DNA from 2 places in the Peribacillus sp. FSL R5-0717 genome. Region 1 is predicted to be linked to the other one. Evidence: a T-box and tRNA genes for the amino acid it is inferred to sense, from the RefSeq annotation. Region 1 holds a T-box; the other holds one or more tRNA genes.

Region 1 (7,805 bases):
AATTCCAGCATCGATATCCGCCGGCATCAAGTTTTGACGAGCGGGTTTACAAGGTTCTCGAAATGATCAAGGATCAAAGGTATGAACTGGATTATAATGGAGCTGGGCTTGTAAAGCCGCTATGCGGTGAACCCTACCCTCCTGAACGATTTGCAAAGCGTGCTTTAGAACTCGGCATTCCGCTCATTTATGGTTCCGATGCCCATCAGGCTAAAGATTTGGGTCAGGGCCATCAGGCACTGATTGCAGGGTATAATGGGTAACTCATGTTTTCACCTCAGCCCCGGCCAGCTAACAGCGGCTGCAGGTCTTCGGCAATGAAAAGGGTATCTTGCAGAAAACGCCCGACTTCATTGGCATAAATATTCGTGTAATACGCTTCCTGCGGGAATACATGAAGCACATCCATCGCATAATGGGTATGCAGGACAGGGGCCGTCAATAATCCCTTCAACTGCAGCATATACATGGGAACGGAGACCTGCTGGAAACTCCTGCTCTTGATTCCTTGTTCCAATATATATTGAAAATAAGACTTTTCCTTTGTAAAATAAGTCGAATGAATTTCACGGTTTAAATTGGAATCGAGTGAAGATTCCCCATATATGAATCTTGCAGCAAGGAAGTTTTCCCTCTGGAAAGCGAGAATATCCTTTACAAGGTTCATCAAGCAATGCTGCGGGCCTTTAAGTTCAAGCAGCGTCATGTTCGTCTCAAGGACCAGGATATATTCTTCTAAATAGGAAGTGAAACAGAATTCCAGCAATCCCTGCTTATTCTTGAAATAGTAGGCAATATTGGCAGCGTTCACTTTCGCTTTATTCGCAATATCCCGTATGGATGTAGCATGATAGCCTTTTAAATGAAATAGATGCAATGCAGCATCCACAATGGCTTGTTTCGTTGGCGTCTGGCGATTCATTCAGGCAATCCCTCGCTTTCTTTGAGACAAGTCTTATGGACTACTTCTTCACGAAAGAGCCTGAATCCTTTAGTAAGTTCTCGACAATTTCCCAACAATGGAGCATCATGATTAGAAAGTGCTGTAAAAATATGAGGAAGACAGGTGAACGCTTTTGTTTAATGTCGAAATGTATCAAGGAAAAAAAGAAAAAAACTATGAACTGGTCCAAAAACAACTACTTGCCTTAATCGAAGATGAAACGAACAGGATAGCCAATTTAAGCAATGCGGCAGCTTTACTTAATCAGTTTCTCGATGAGATTAACTGGGTTGGCTTTTATTTATATGAAGAAGACCAATTAATACTGGGACCCTTCCAGGGGCTTCCGGCCTGTGTCCGCATTCCAATGGGCAAGGGCGTATGCGGGACTTCAGCGGCAACTGAAAAAACCCTGCGCATTGAGGATGTCCACCAATTCCCTGGACATATCGCCTGCGATGCGGCATCAAGATCTGAAATTGTCATCCCGCTCATGAAGGATGGCAAATTGCTTGGTGTCCTCGATATCGACAGCCCGATAACGGACCGTTTTGACGAAATGGATCAGCAAGGACTGGAGAAGTTCGCTGAAATCCTTTCCAATCATCTATAAAAATTAAAGGGAGCGGCAACCCATGCCTGCTCCCTTTTCCATTTCAGTACCCAGGTACAAACCCTTTCCTGAACCCTTCTCAATATATAACTTCCCACCGGCCCTTTTGGCAAGGGCTTCCAAGTAATCCCGGAAACCATCCCTATTGTTGTTTTCATTATCTCATTATTAAATTGAATTTTTCCTGCCGCCATTCTCTATTCTATAATTATCACAACTGTCCTTGACTCATTGAGCAGAATATTATACAATACTCTTTGTGTAAAATATTGCAGCCTATGTGATAGCCTTTATGTTCTCATTTTGTTCCTCAATCCAGAGGTGTATCTCGTAACCCTCTGCTGCTAGGGCGAAGGTACATGAAAACAAAATGGTCATGATCGTACATTCACACGGTTTTTATTTTACCAAAATAAAAACATTTAAAGGAGGAGTCATCCTATGGCTCGTTATACTGGCCCAAGCTGGAAACTATCCCGTCGTTTAGGAATTTCCCTAACAGGTACTGGTAAAGAATTAGAAAAACGCCCTTATGCTCCAGGACAACATGGTCCTAACCAACGTAGAAAAATTTCTGAATACGGAATGCAACTACAAGAGAAACAAAAACTTCGTCACATGTACGGAATCACTGAGCGTCAATTCCGCACAATGTTCGACCGCGCTGGCAAACTTAAAGGTGTACATGGTGAAAACTTCATGATTCTTCTTGAATCACGTCTTGACAACCTAGTTTACCGTCTTGGTTTAGCTCGTACACGTCGTCAAGCACGTCAACTTGTTAACCACGGTCACATCACTGTAGACGGAAGCCGCGTAGACATTCCATCTTACAAAGTGTCTCTTGGACAAACAATCTCAGTTCGTGAAAAATCACGCAACTTCTCAATCATCAAAGAATCAGTTGAAGCAACTAACTTCGTTCCTGATTTCCTTACTTTCGATGCTGAGAAATTAGAAGGTACTTTCACTCGTTTACCAGAACGTTCTGAATTGCCTGCTGAAATTAACGAAGCTCTTATCGTTGAGTTCTACTCTCGTTAATAACTTCAAAAAACCCATCCTTGGATGGGTTTTTTTTTGCATCTAAACACCTTTGCAGAACAAAGCCCGGCTGGGATTCAGCCGGGCTTTGGACAATCATTTCACTAATGTGTATTTCTTCTTGCCGCGACGAACGAGGATGAACTCCCCTTCAATCTTGGCAGCTTCCGTCACTACATATTGCAGATCGGTCACTTTCTCCCCATTTATGGAAATTGCCCCGTTCTGAATATCTTCACGGGCTTGACGCTTTGATGGCGAAATTTTCGCTTCAACGATTAAATCGACCAAACCGATATCTTCCTTGCTTTCACGTTCGAAGCTAGGGACATCTTTAAAGCCCAATTTGATTTCTGCTGCACTTAAATTCTTCACCTCACCGCTGAATAGGGCGGCAGAGATTTTGATCGCTTGGTCAAGAGCTTCCTGACCATGAATCAAACGGGTCATTTCTTCCCCTAAAGCTTTTTGCGCTTTACGCAAATGCGGTTCGTTTTGTACGGATTGCTCTAACTCTTCAATCACCTCACGAGATAGGAATGTGAAGAATTTAAGGTATTTCACGACATCTGCATCTGCTGTATTGATCCAGAATTGGTAAAATTCATAAGGAGTCGTTTTTTCCGGGTCAAGCCATATCGCTCCGCCTTCCGTTTTACCGAATTTCGTTCCATCCGCTTTCGTTACGAGCGGGATTGTCATACCGAATGCTTTGGCATTCTCATCATTGGATTTCCTGATCATTTCAAGGCCGGTCGTAATGTTGCCCCATTGATCACTGCCGCCTATTTGCAATTTACAGTCGTAATTGCTGTATAAATGACCGAAATCAATTCCTTGTAAAATCGTGTACGCAAATTCAGTGAAGGAAATTCCCGTATCCAAGCGGGAAGCAACCGTATCTTTTGCCAGCATGTAGTTAATGCCGATGTATTTCCCGTAATCACGCAGGAACGTAACCATATCGATTTTGCCTATCCAGTCATAGTTATTGACCATGACCGCACCATTTTCACCGTCGAATTCAAAGATGTGGGATAGCTGCCCTTTTATGCAGTCTGCATTATAAAGCACTTTTTCCAGCGTTTGCAGCTGACGTTCCTCTTTTTTACCGCTAGGATCACCGATGAGTCCTGTCGCACCGCCTACCAGCACAAGGGGACGATGACCGTGCTGCTGGAAACGGCGCAATGTCAAGAATGGCAATAGATGACCGATGTGCATACTATCCGCAGTTGGATCGACACCACAGTATAAAGAAATTTTCTCTTTTTCCAAAAGGTTCTTAAAACCTTCTTCATCCGTTTGTTGATAAATAATTCCTCTCCACTCGAGGTCTTTAAGCAATTCCATTAAATATTCCTCCTCCATCTTAGAAAAAACCCGCAAAAAGCACACAAAAACGCCCCTTCATAAATATGAAGGGACGAATGAATTCGCGGTACCACCCAACTTGAGGACATAATACGCCCTCCGCTCAAGACGAATAACGGTCGTCAGCCGTTTCCTGCTACTAATCATTTCACAGCAAATGCTCCAGGAAGTAATTCATCATACCATTTGTACCGATTTCCACTAACCACCGGCTCTCTGAAACAGGGATAGTCTGACTACTGGGTCCTATCATCGCGATCATTTAATCATTTTATTGTTGTTAATAAACTTTTATCATACATAAGAATCCTTGTCAACATCACCCTACAGATTATAGAAAAATAAGAAAGATGCCCTTTCCCCTACCGGTTGTATGCTATAATATATGTGATTTCAGGGGGTATGATACGATGAATAATAATCAAAAAGATAGATTTCAAACAGTCTGGAAGCAGCTGACCCGTTTTTTCCAAAGTGAAAAAACACATAAGAACGCGCGGGTTACATACCAAGTCATTTGGAATTTAACACTGATCCTCATTATTGTCGGGATCCTAGGATTCTCATTCGCCGGCGGTGTCGGAGCCGGCTATTTCGCTGCCCTCGTCAATGATGAGCCAGTACGCTCAAAAGAAGATTTGAAAAAAGACATTTACAATTATGAAGAGACCTCTGAAGTATACTTTGCAGATGAAGTATACTTGGGCAAGCTTAAGAGTGACCTTGAGCGTGAGGAAGTGTCCATCGATAAAGTTTCCAAGCATCTTAAAAATGCAGTCATCGCTACAGAAGATGAGTATTTTTATGAGCATGACGGGGTTGTCCCGAAAGCCATCCTGCGTGCGATTTACCAGGAATTTTCGAATGCAACCGTCCAATCGGGAGGAAGTACATTAACACAGCAGCTCATTAAAAACCAGATCCTGACCAACGAAGTATCGTTTGAACGGAAAGCAAAAGAAATTCTTCTTGCGCTCCGGGTCGAAAAGTTCTTTGAAAAAGAAGAGATTTTGGAAACGTACTTAAACGTCTCCACTTTGGGACGAAACTCTTCAGGCCGTAACATCGCCGGGGTCGAGTCCGCCGCTGAAGGTATTTTTGGCGTGGAGGCCAAAGATCTGACACTGCCCCAATCAGCCTTTATCGCTGGATTGCCGCAAAGCCCTTTCGGATATACACCATATACCCAGAATGGAAAATTGAAGGAAAATCAAAAGCCCGGCATCAACCGGATGAAAACCGTTTTAAAGCGGATGTATAGTAACGGGTACATAACAAAAGAAGAATATGCTAAAGCAAACGCATACGACATTACTAAAGACTTTATCGGTAAAACGGAGATGCCATCCGAGAAATATCCATGGCTCACCTATGAAATCGAAAAACGCTCCATCGAAATCCTCTCTGTCAGTCTTGCAAAAGAAGATGGATATGAAGAGAAGGATTTAAAGAATGATGATTTAAAAGCTCAATATCTAGCACTTGCCGACCGTAAGCTGCGGCAAAATGGCTATAAGGTATATACGACCGTCAACAAAAAGATTTATGACAAGATGCAGGAAGTAACGAAAAACTATCCAAATTTCGGGTACGATAAACTGGCGCAAGTCCCCGACCCGGATACGAAGGAAATGAAGACCGTGAGCCAGCCCGTAGAGGCCGGAGCGATTCTTATCGAGAATAAAACAGGGAAAATCATCAGTTTCGTAGGCGGCCGCGATTTCAAGCGGGAACAGACGAACCACGCCACCGCATCATTGCGCTCTAACGGATCAACGATGAAGCCGCTGGTGATATATGGTCCAGGCATCGAGCTGGGCAAGATCTCGCCTGGCAGCGTATCGGCCAACGTGCCGATCTCCATTCCAACAGGCGGCAAACCGTGGAGTCCAGGAAACTATGGCGGCGGCAGCTATACGGGAGTATCGACTGCCCGCGAGGCCCTGAAGAATTCCTATAACATCCCGGCAGCGCTCTTTTACAAGAAAATCATAGACCTGAGCCCCGCTTCGTATTTGGAAAAAATGGGCTTCTCCACCGTTACGAAAGGGGATTACTCCAATCTTGCCGTGTCATTGGGTGCGATGGAAAAGGGTGTAACCGTTGAAGAAAACGTCAATGCATATGGCACTTTTGCCAATTCAGGAGAATTCATCGATGCTTATATGATCGATAAAATCGTTTCGAAGGATGGCAAAGTCATCTATCAGCATAAAGTGAAACCAGTGGATGTTTTCTCTCCGCAAGCCGCTTACCTGACGCTCGATATGATGCGTGATGTCGTAAACAGCGGGACGGCGGCCTCAGTCAGGAACCGCCTTGCCTTCTCAAGCGATTGGGCAGGTAAAACCGGTACTTCACAAAACTATTGGGATGCCTGGTTTGTAGCCAGCAACCCGAATGTATCGTTCGGGACATGGCTCGGTTATGACAAGCCGAAATCCTTGCAAGGGACTTATAATGGTCTTGAATATAATAAACGTAATTTGTATTATTGGGCAGATCTGATGAATGCCGCATATAAAGTCGACCCTAAACTCATCGACCCCGATAAGCGATTCGAAATGCCTGGCGGAATTGTCAGCCGTTCCTTCTGTGGCGTTTCAGGACTGCTGCCTTCAAGCTCATGCCAAAAGGCCGGGCTTGTCAAATCGGATTTATTCATCGCCAAGTATGCTCCATCCAGGGCGGATGATAGTTTCATAGATGGGCAATATGTATCAGTGGGCAGCAAACGCTACGCAGCCCTTCCGCAAACACCTGGCGAATTCAAAAGCGGCGGGTTCATGTTGAATCCAGATTCCTTTGCAGATATCGGGTTGAGATATGTCGTTGACCCGGGCTCCGTGATTCCCGGAGCCGAAAAATCAGGAAATGTCGTCGGGGCGACAGCGAAATTGAATGATAATGGCAAAGCACCAGATCCCCTATCCATAACGATCAGCAACGGTAAGATTACATGGGGCTTGCATCATGAAGGAGATGTCGTCGGTTATCGTGTCTATAAAGACGGCAAAAAAGTGGCGAGCATCAATGCTGGGGAGAATCTTGTTTACAAAGTCGGCTCTGGCGGATCTTATTACGTAACGGCCGTCGACATTGTCGGTAAAGAATCAGCCCCTTCCCAACATGTTGAAAGCGGCGCTAAAAAGACAAGTTCCAAAGAGGATTCCACGAAAAATAAAGATGATCGCGGAAAAGATAAAATAGTTAACGAAGTTAAAAAAACAGACTCAAAACAAGAGAACGGTCCAGACAAAAATACAGATAAACAACCGGAAAAAGATATACAACCAGAAAATGAAACGGAAACGGATAAAGAAAAAGATCCAGTTCAAGACAAAGATCAAAACAAAGAGATTACAGATAAAGAAATTCAAGGGAACGACAAAGATCAAGGCACAGTCAATGATCAAGAGCAAGAAACGGATAAAGCGGAAGATGAGGAAGAATGACACTCTTGAACTAAAACAGGCTGTCGGGTAACCCCGACAGCCTGTTTCCTTATAATCTCCCAAAAAGGCATCCATGAAAGTGACAATGGATGCCTTTTTCATTTTCAATAATCAGTATGACTCAGTTTCTCAATCCTCCATCGATGATAAATCACCGGTTGGTAAATCAAGTTCCCAAGCTTTCAAGACACGGCGCATGATTTTACCGCTTCTTGTTTTAGGAAGTTTATCCCTGAATTCAATTTCACGAGGTGCTGCATGTGCTGCTAAACCATGCTTCACAAATGTACGAATATCCTCAATCAACTCATCGTTCGCATCGTATCCATCACGAAGGGCGATAAACGCTTTGATAATCTCCCCCCGAACCGGATCC
Region 2 (7,805 bases), 1.6 Mb from region 1:
TTGAACAATGCAGACAGAAAATGATGTTTTTGGCTTCCCGTTCTTCCATGGTGGATAATGAAGTTATTGAAGTTAGCAGCAAACTGGATTCTTTAATCATTCAATACATCCATTTAACTAAAAACGGAGATCTCATGGACAGACGTGCTCTCAAGTGAATATGGATAGAAGATTGCTACCATTTATCTATAGATATGTTTCTGTTACATACACCCTGGTAAATAAACCTACGTCTTCTAGCATATAAAAAACAGTAACCCATTACAAGCCGGTTACTGTTTCTTTTAATTATTAGTTATAATAATTTTTCTCCAAATAGCGAACCCATTAAGGCCACGGCAACGATTGCCGTTTTATTTCGCTCATCTAAAATGGGATTCACTTCAACGAATTCAGCGGATGTAATCAAGTTGGATTCCGCAAGCATTTCCATGGCCAAATGACTTTCCCGATAACTTATACCACCAATCACCGGGGTCCCGACTCCGGGTGCATCTGCTGGGTCCACTCCATCCAAATCCAGTGAAAGGTGGACGCCATCCGTTCTTTCCCTTAAATAATCAATGCATTCTTCCATGACCCGTGTCATTCCCAACCGGTCGATCTCATGCATCGTGAATACTTTAATCCCTTTCTCACGGATAAGTTCCTTTTCCCCTTCATCCAATGACCTCGCTCCAATGATTACGATGTTTTCCGGTTTCACTTTTGGAGCAAAACCATGTATATTGATCAGGTCCGGATGGCCAATCCCAATACTGACAGCCAAGGGCATCCCGTGTATATTTCCTGATGGTGAAGTATCTTCCGTATTTAAATCGCCATGTGCATCGTACCAAATCACACCTAGATTCTCATAGTGCTTTGCGACTCCTGCCAGTGTGCCTATCGCTATTGAATGGTCTCCTCCCAATACAAGCGGAAAGGAACCTTCTTCTATTATTTCATCAACTCTTGTAGCTAACTGGGTGTTACCTTTTGCTACAAGCTGTAAGTTTTTTAAATTTGTCCCGGGCTCATCTGCATTTTCAGGACGCCCTACAATTATATCCCCTAAATCCTCTACTTCTATATTCAACTTTTCAAGACGCTCGACAATCTCTGCGCAGCGGATGGCACTAGGTCCCATATCCACCCCTCGCCTTGCTTGACCAAGGTCCATGGGCAATCCGATGACGGAAATTTTCTGAATAGACATACAATTCCCCCTTTCCACCATTTTATATCGTATATGCCAATTGGTTCAACTCGACATTTCCATGTATAAAGATGCACGTTTTCCGATAACATATGTTTTTTGTGAAAAAATATCTTTCTGGGGATTAGTTTACCCAACTATGCCTTAAACAAAAAAAAGCCTTAAACCATTTTTGGCTTAAGACGTAAGTTTTGGTGTATGTAGTTGATGGTGGAGCCTAGCGGGATCGAACCGCTGACCTCCTGCGTGCAAGGCAGGCGCTCTCCCAGCTGAGCTAAGGCCCCTAAGGAATTTAAAATATATTAAGCGGAAGACGGGATTCGAACCCGCGACCCCAACCTTGGCAAGGTTGTATTCTACCACTGAACTACTTCCGCAAATGGCTGGGCTAGAAGGGATCGAACCTTCGCATGACGGAATCAAAATCCGTTGCCTTACCGCTTGGCTATAGCCCAATATATAATATGCAATGATTAATGTACAACAAAATAAAAAGGTGGTAATCATATATTTCCCCAATACAGAGAATATATAACTGATCCACAGGATTTTATTAAAATGGTGGAGGGGGGCAGATTCGAACTGCCGAACCCGAAGGAGCGGATTTACAGTCCGCCGCGTTTAGCCACTTCGCTACCCCTCCGCAATATATGGTTGTAAATGGTGCCGGCAAGAGGACTTGAACCCCCAACCTACTGATTACAAGTCAGTTGCTCTACCAGTTGAGCTACACCGGCAAGTAAAGAATAAAATGGTGGAGGATGACGGGATCGAACCGCCGACCCTCTGCTTGTAAGGCAGATGCTCTCCCAGCTGAGCTAATCCTCCGGATTAATGATTTAAAATGGTGACCCGTACGGGATTCGAACCCGTGTTACCGCCGTGAAAGGGCGGTGTCTTAACCGCTTGACCAACGGGCCGAACTGTTTTTTGGTTCATAGATAGATTGGGAAGCTCCCAAGCGGATTCGAACCGCTGACCTCTTCCTTACCATGGAAGTGCTCTACCTACTGAGCTATGGAAGCATATGGCTCCGCAGGTAGGACTCGAACCTACGACCGTTCGGTTAACAGCCGAATGCTCTACCACTGAGCTACTGCGGAATAATATAATGTTTCCTAAAACCCATTAAAGATTTAAATGAACAGCCTGGCAACGTCCTACTCTCACAGGGGGAAACCCCCAACTACCATCGGCGCTGAAGAACTTAACTTCCGTGTTCGGAATGGGAACGGGTGTGACCTCTTCGCCATCATTGCCAGACTATATTCATTTTTGAAGAATTCATTCCTTCAAAACTAGATAATAAGAAGGTATTTCATTTTTTTAAAAGCGTTGGTTAAGTCCTCGATCTATTAGTATCAGTCAGCTCCACATGTCACCATGCTTCCACCTCTGACCTATCAACCTGATCATCTTTCAGGGATCTTACTAGCTTGCGCCATGGGAAATCTCATCTTGAGGGGGGCTTCATGCTTAGATGCTTTCAGCACTTATCCCGTCCGCACGTAGCTACCCAGCTATGCCTTTGGCAAGACAACTGGTACACCAGCGGTGCGTCCATCCCGGTCCTCTCGTACTAAGGACAGCTCCTCTCAAATTTCCTGCGCCCGCGACGGATAGGGACCGAACTGTCTCACGACGTTCTGAACCCAGCTCGCGTACCGCTTTAATGGGCGAACAGCCCAACCCTTGGGACCGACTACAGCCCCAGGATGCGATGAGCCGACATCGAGGTGCCAAACCTCCCCGTCGATGTGGACTCTTGGGGGAGATAAGCCTGTTATCCCCGGGGTAGCTTTTATCCGTTGAGCGATGGCCCTTCCATGCGGAACCACCGGATCACTAAGCCCGACTTTCGTCCCTGCTCGACTTGTAGGTCTCGCAGTCAAGCTCCCTTGTGCCTTTACACTCTACGAATGATTTCCAACCATTCTGAGGGAACCTTTGGGCGCCTCCGTTACTCTTTAGGAGGCGACCGCCCCAGTCAAACTGCCCACCTGACACTGTCTCCCACCCCGATAAGGGGCGCGGGTTAGAATTTCAATACAGCCAGGGTAGTATCCCACCAACGCCTCCACCGAAGCTGGCGCTCCGGCTTCTCAGGCTCCTACCTATCCTGTACAAGCTGTACCAAAATTCAATATCAGGCTGCAGTAAAGCTCCACGGGGTCTTTCCGTCCTGTCGCGGGTAACCTGCATCTTCACAGGTACTATAATTTCACCGAGTCTCTCGTTGAGACAGTGCCCAGATCGTTACACCTTTCGTGCGGGTCGGAACTTACCCGACAAGGAATTTCGCTACCTTAGGACCGTTATAGTTACGGCCGCCGTTTACTGGGGCTTCGGTTCAAAGCTTCGCTTGCGCTAACCTCTCCCCTTAACCTTCCAGCACCGGGCAGGTGTCAGCCCCTATACTTCGCCTTGCGGCTTCGCAGAGACCTGTGTTTTTGCTAAACAGTCGCCTGGGCCTATTCACTGCGGCTTTTCTGGGCTATTCACCCTAAAAAGCACCCCTTCTCCCGAAGTTACGGGGTCATTTTGCCGAGTTCCTTAACGAGAGTTCTCTCGCACACCTTAGGATTCTCTCCTCGCCTACCTGTGTCGGTTTGCGGTACGGGCACCTTACATCTCACTAGAGGCTTTTCTTGGCAGCGTGGAATCAGGAACTTCGGTACTATATTTCCCTCGCCATCACAGCTCCGCCTTAATGGAAACGGGATTTGCCTCGTTTCCGGCCTAACTGCTTGGACGCGCATATCCAACAGCGCGCTTACCCTATCCTTCTGCGTCCCCCCATCGTTCAAACGATGTATAGGTGGTACAGGAATATCAACCTGTTGTCCATCGCCTACGCCTTTCGGCCTCGGCTTAGGTCCCGACTAACCCTGAGCGGACGAGCCTTCCTCAGGAAACCTTAGGCATTCGGTGGAAGGGATTCTCACCCTTCTTTCGCTACTCATACCGGCATTCTCACTTCTAAGCGCTCCACCAGTCCTTCCGGTCTGACTTCAACGCCCTTAGAACGCTCTCCTACCATCGACACCATACGGTGTCAATCCACAGCTTCGGTGATACGTTTAGCCCCGGTACATTTTCGGCGCGGAGTCACTCGACCAGTGAGCTATTACGCACTCTTTAAATGGTGGCTGCTTCTAAGCCAACATCCTGGTTGTCTAAGCAACTCCACATCCTTTTCCACTTAACGTATACTTTGGGACCTTAGCTGGTGGTCTGGGCTGTTTCCCTTTCGACTACGGATCTTATCACTCGCAGTCTGACTCCCAAGAATAAGTATTTGGCATTCGGAGTTTGACTGAATTCGGTAACCCGTTGGGGGCCCCTAGTCCAATCAGTGCTCTACCTCCAATACTCTCATCTTGAGGCTAGCCCTAAAGCTATTTCGGAGAGAACCAGCTATCTCCAGGTTCGATTGGAATTTCTCCGCTACCCACACCTCATCCCCGCACTTTTCAACGTGCGTGGGTTCGGGCCTCCATTCAGTGTTACCTGAACTTCACCCTGGACATGGGTAGATCACCTGGTTTCGGGTCTACGACCTCATACTCATTCGCCCTATTCAGACTCGCTTTCGCTGCGGCTCCGTCTCATCAACTTAACCTCGCATGAAATCGTAACTCGCCGGTTCATTCTACAAAAGGCACGCCATTACCCATTAACGGGCTTTGACTACTTGTAGGCACACGGTTTCAGGATCTATTTCACTCCCCTTCCGGGGTGCTTTTCACCTTTCCCTCACGGTACTGGTTCACTATCGGTCACTAGGGAGTATTTAGCCTTGGGAGATGGTCCTCCCTGCTTCCGACGGGATTTCTCGTGTCCCGCCGTACTCAGGATCCACTCAGGAGGGAACGAAGTTTCAACTACAGGGTTTTTACCTTCTTCGACGGACCTTTCCAGGTCGCTTCATTTACCCCGTTCCTTTGTAACTCCATGTTGAGTGTCCTACAACCCCAAGAGGCAAGCCTCTTGGTTTGGGCTAATTCCGTTTCGCTCGCCGCTACTCAGGAAATCGCGTTTGCTTTCTCTTCCTCCGGGTACTTAGATGTTTCAGTTCCCCGGGTCTGCCTTCAGTACCCTATGTATTCAGGTAAAGATACTGTTCCATTACGAACAGTGGGTTTCCCCATTCGGAAATCTCCGGATCAAAGCTTACTTACAGCTCCCCGAAGCATATCGGTGTTAGTCCCGTCCTTCATCGGCTCCTAGTGCCAAGGCATCCACCGTGCGCCCTTTCTAACTTAACCGTTAAAAAAGATCTTACAGATGCTTTGAAAAAAATTAATTGCCTTCTATCTATTATCTAGTTTTCAAGGAACAAAGCAGAAAGAATCCATCACATCGTGATGTTCGTCTTCCTATTTGAATGAATTACTCATTCAAAACTGAACAAAACAAAAGCGCTCTCGTAATTATCCTTAGAAAGGAGGTGATCCAGCCGCACCTTCCGATACGGCTACCTTGTTACGACTTCACCCCAATCATCTGTCCCACCTTAGGCGGCTGGCTCCATGAAGGTTACCTCACCGACTTCGGGTGTTACAAACTCTCGTGGTGTGACGGGCGGTGTGTACAAGGCCCGGGAACGTATTCACCGCGGCATGCTGATCCGCGATTACTAGCGATTCCGGCTTCATGCAGGCGAGTTGCAGCCTGCAATCCGAACTGAGAATGGCTTTATGGGATTCGCTTACCTTCGCAGGTTTGCAGCCCTTTGTACCATCCATTGTAGCACGTGTGTAGCCCAGGTCATAAGGGGCATGATGATTTGACGTCATCCCCACCTTCCTCCGGTTTGTCACCGGCAGTCACCTTAGAGTGCCCAACTGAATGCTGGCAACTAAGATCAAGGGTTGCGCTCGTTGCGGGACTTAACCCAACATCTCACGACACGAGCTGACGACAACCATGCACCACCTGTCACTCTGTCCCCCGAAGGGGAAAGCCCTATCTCTAGGGTTGTCAGAGGATGTCAAGACCTGGTAAGGTTCTTCGCGTTGCTTCGAATTAAACCACATGCTCCACCGCTTGTGCGGGCCCCCGTCAATTCCTTTGAGTTTCAGCCTTGCGGCCGTACTCCCCAGGCGGAGTGCTTAATGCGTTAGCTGCAGCACTAAAGGGCGGAAACCCTCTAACACTTAGCACTCATCGTTTACGGCGTGGACTACCAGGGTATCTAATCCTGTTTGCTCCCCACGCTTTCGCGCCTCAGTGTCAGTTACAGACCAGAAAGTCGCCTTCGCCACTGGTGTTCCTCCAAATCTCTACGCATTTCACCGCTACACTTGGAATTCCACTTTCCTCTTCTGCACTCAAGTTCCCCAGTTTCCAATGACCCTCCACGGTTGAGCCGTGGGCTTTCACATCAGACTTAAGGAACCACCTGCGCGCGCTTTACGCCCAATAATTCCGGACAACGCTTGCCACCTACGTATTACCGCGGCTGCTGGCACGTAGTTAGCCGTGGCTTTCTGGTTAGGTACCGTCAAGGTACCAGCAGTTACTCTGGTACTTGTTCTTCCCTAACAACAGAACTTTACGACCCGAAGGCCTTCTTCGTTCACGCGGCGTTGCTCCGTCAGACTTTCGTCCATTGCGGAAGATTCCCTACTGCTGCCTCCCGTAGGAGTCTGGGCCGTGTCTCAGTCCCAGTGTGGCCGATCACCCTCTCAGGTCGGCTACGCATCGTCGCCTTGGTGAGCCATTACCTCACCAACTAGCTAATGCGCCGCGGGCCCATCTATAAGTGACAGCGTAAACCGTCTTTCCATCTTCTCTCATGCGAGAAAAGAACGTATCCGGTATTAGCTCCGGTTTCCCGAAGTTATCCCAGTCTTATAGGCAGGTTGCCCACGTGTTACTCACCCGTCCGCCGCTAATCTCAGGGAGCAAGCTCCCGTCGATTCGCTCGACTTGCATGTATTAGGCACGCCGCCAGCGTTCGTCCTGAGCCAGGATCAAACTCTCCGAAGAAATGTTTGACTTGCTCATTTGCTTTTTTGATAGTGTGTGCTCACTTAAAATTTAACGTTGGCGCTTTGTTTTGTTCAGTTTTCAAAGAGCAATTTGTTCGCCGTCTCTCTTAGCGACTTTAATATCTTAACATCTTATTACCACTTCGTCAATAACTTTTTTTAAAAAAGTTTTTATCATTCTTTTTCAAATGCTTTGACGTTGCAGCAACTTTTATAATATACCAGCGTATAAATCAATAGTCAATAGGTTTTTTGAATTTAATTCATTTTTAAATTTCATGACTGATTCCACTTGGATAAATTCGATTTCCCCTTCATATACATTAGGATTTCCTCCTCGGTGCTCACCCTTTTAAACAGCCTGAAAAGGATGTTATATTTCTCGTTTATTGCCCTTTTGACTATGTGGTCGATTCTGTCATCCTGCAAATCGAATAGTATTTCATCCATCTCTCTTTTTAAAAGGTACTCCAATTCCATTTTTTCTTTGTCATTGATCAATAAACCGAGCATGGTTCACACCTCCATCAGACATCTTTCCCCATTCCCATCAATTTTATGAATTTTCAACCCGTTTTTTTGCATAACAATAATCCTCGCGCATAAATTTG

Evidence for each region. A T-box is a leader RNA that pairs with one kind of tRNA and senses whether it is charged. The one in region 1 lies ahead of tyrS (tyrosine--tRNA ligase), so its partner is inferred to be a tRNA-Tyr.
Region 2: it has a tRNA-Tyr gene. The T-box ahead of tyrS (tyrosine--tRNA ligase) is inferred to sense a tRNA for this amino acid. The anticodon was not compared.

The regions. Positions count from the first base shown of each region.
Region 1 is NZ_JBBOOF010000001.1:1,098,518-1,106,322, forward strand. It holds gene hisJ (histidinol-phosphatase HisJ) at 1-263, shown strand, start outside; gene refZ (forespore capture DNA-binding protein RefZ) at 278-922, opposite strand; gene NYE65_RS05330 (GAF domain-containing protein) at 1,077-1,556, shown strand; gene rpsD (30S ribosomal protein S4) at 1,998-2,600, shown strand; gene tyrS (tyrosine--tRNA ligase) at 2,697-3,953, opposite strand; T-box leader at 4,020-4,236, opposite strand; gene NYE65_RS05345 (transglycosylase domain-containing protein) at 4,385-7,429, shown strand; gene acsA (acetate--CoA ligase) at 7,559-7,805, opposite strand, start outside.
Region 2 is NZ_JBBOOF010000001.1:2,745,946-2,753,750, reverse strand. It holds gene NYE65_RS13565 (aspartyl-phosphate phosphatase Spo0E family protein) at 1-158, shown strand, start outside; gene rocF (arginase) at 296-1,198, opposite strand; tRNA gene NYE65_RS13555 (tRNA-Ala) at 1,407-1,482, opposite strand; tRNA gene NYE65_RS13550 (tRNA-Gly) at 1,504-1,575, opposite strand; tRNA gene NYE65_RS13545 (tRNA-Gln) at 1,579-1,653, opposite strand; tRNA gene NYE65_RS13540 (tRNA-Tyr) at 1,758-1,841, opposite strand; tRNA gene NYE65_RS13535 (tRNA-Thr) at 1,860-1,935, opposite strand; tRNA gene NYE65_RS13530 (tRNA-Val) at 1,951-2,026, opposite strand; tRNA gene NYE65_RS13525 (tRNA-Glu) at 2,044-2,118, opposite strand; tRNA gene NYE65_RS13520 (tRNA-Thr) at 2,151-2,223, opposite strand; tRNA gene NYE65_RS13515 (tRNA-Asn) at 2,227-2,301, opposite strand; rRNA gene rrf (5S ribosomal RNA) at 2,346-2,461, opposite strand; rRNA gene NYE65_RS13505 (23S ribosomal RNA) at 2,534-5,466, opposite strand; rRNA gene NYE65_RS13500 (16S ribosomal RNA) at 5,642-7,192, opposite strand; gene NYE65_RS13495 (hypothetical protein) at 7,471-7,707, opposite strand.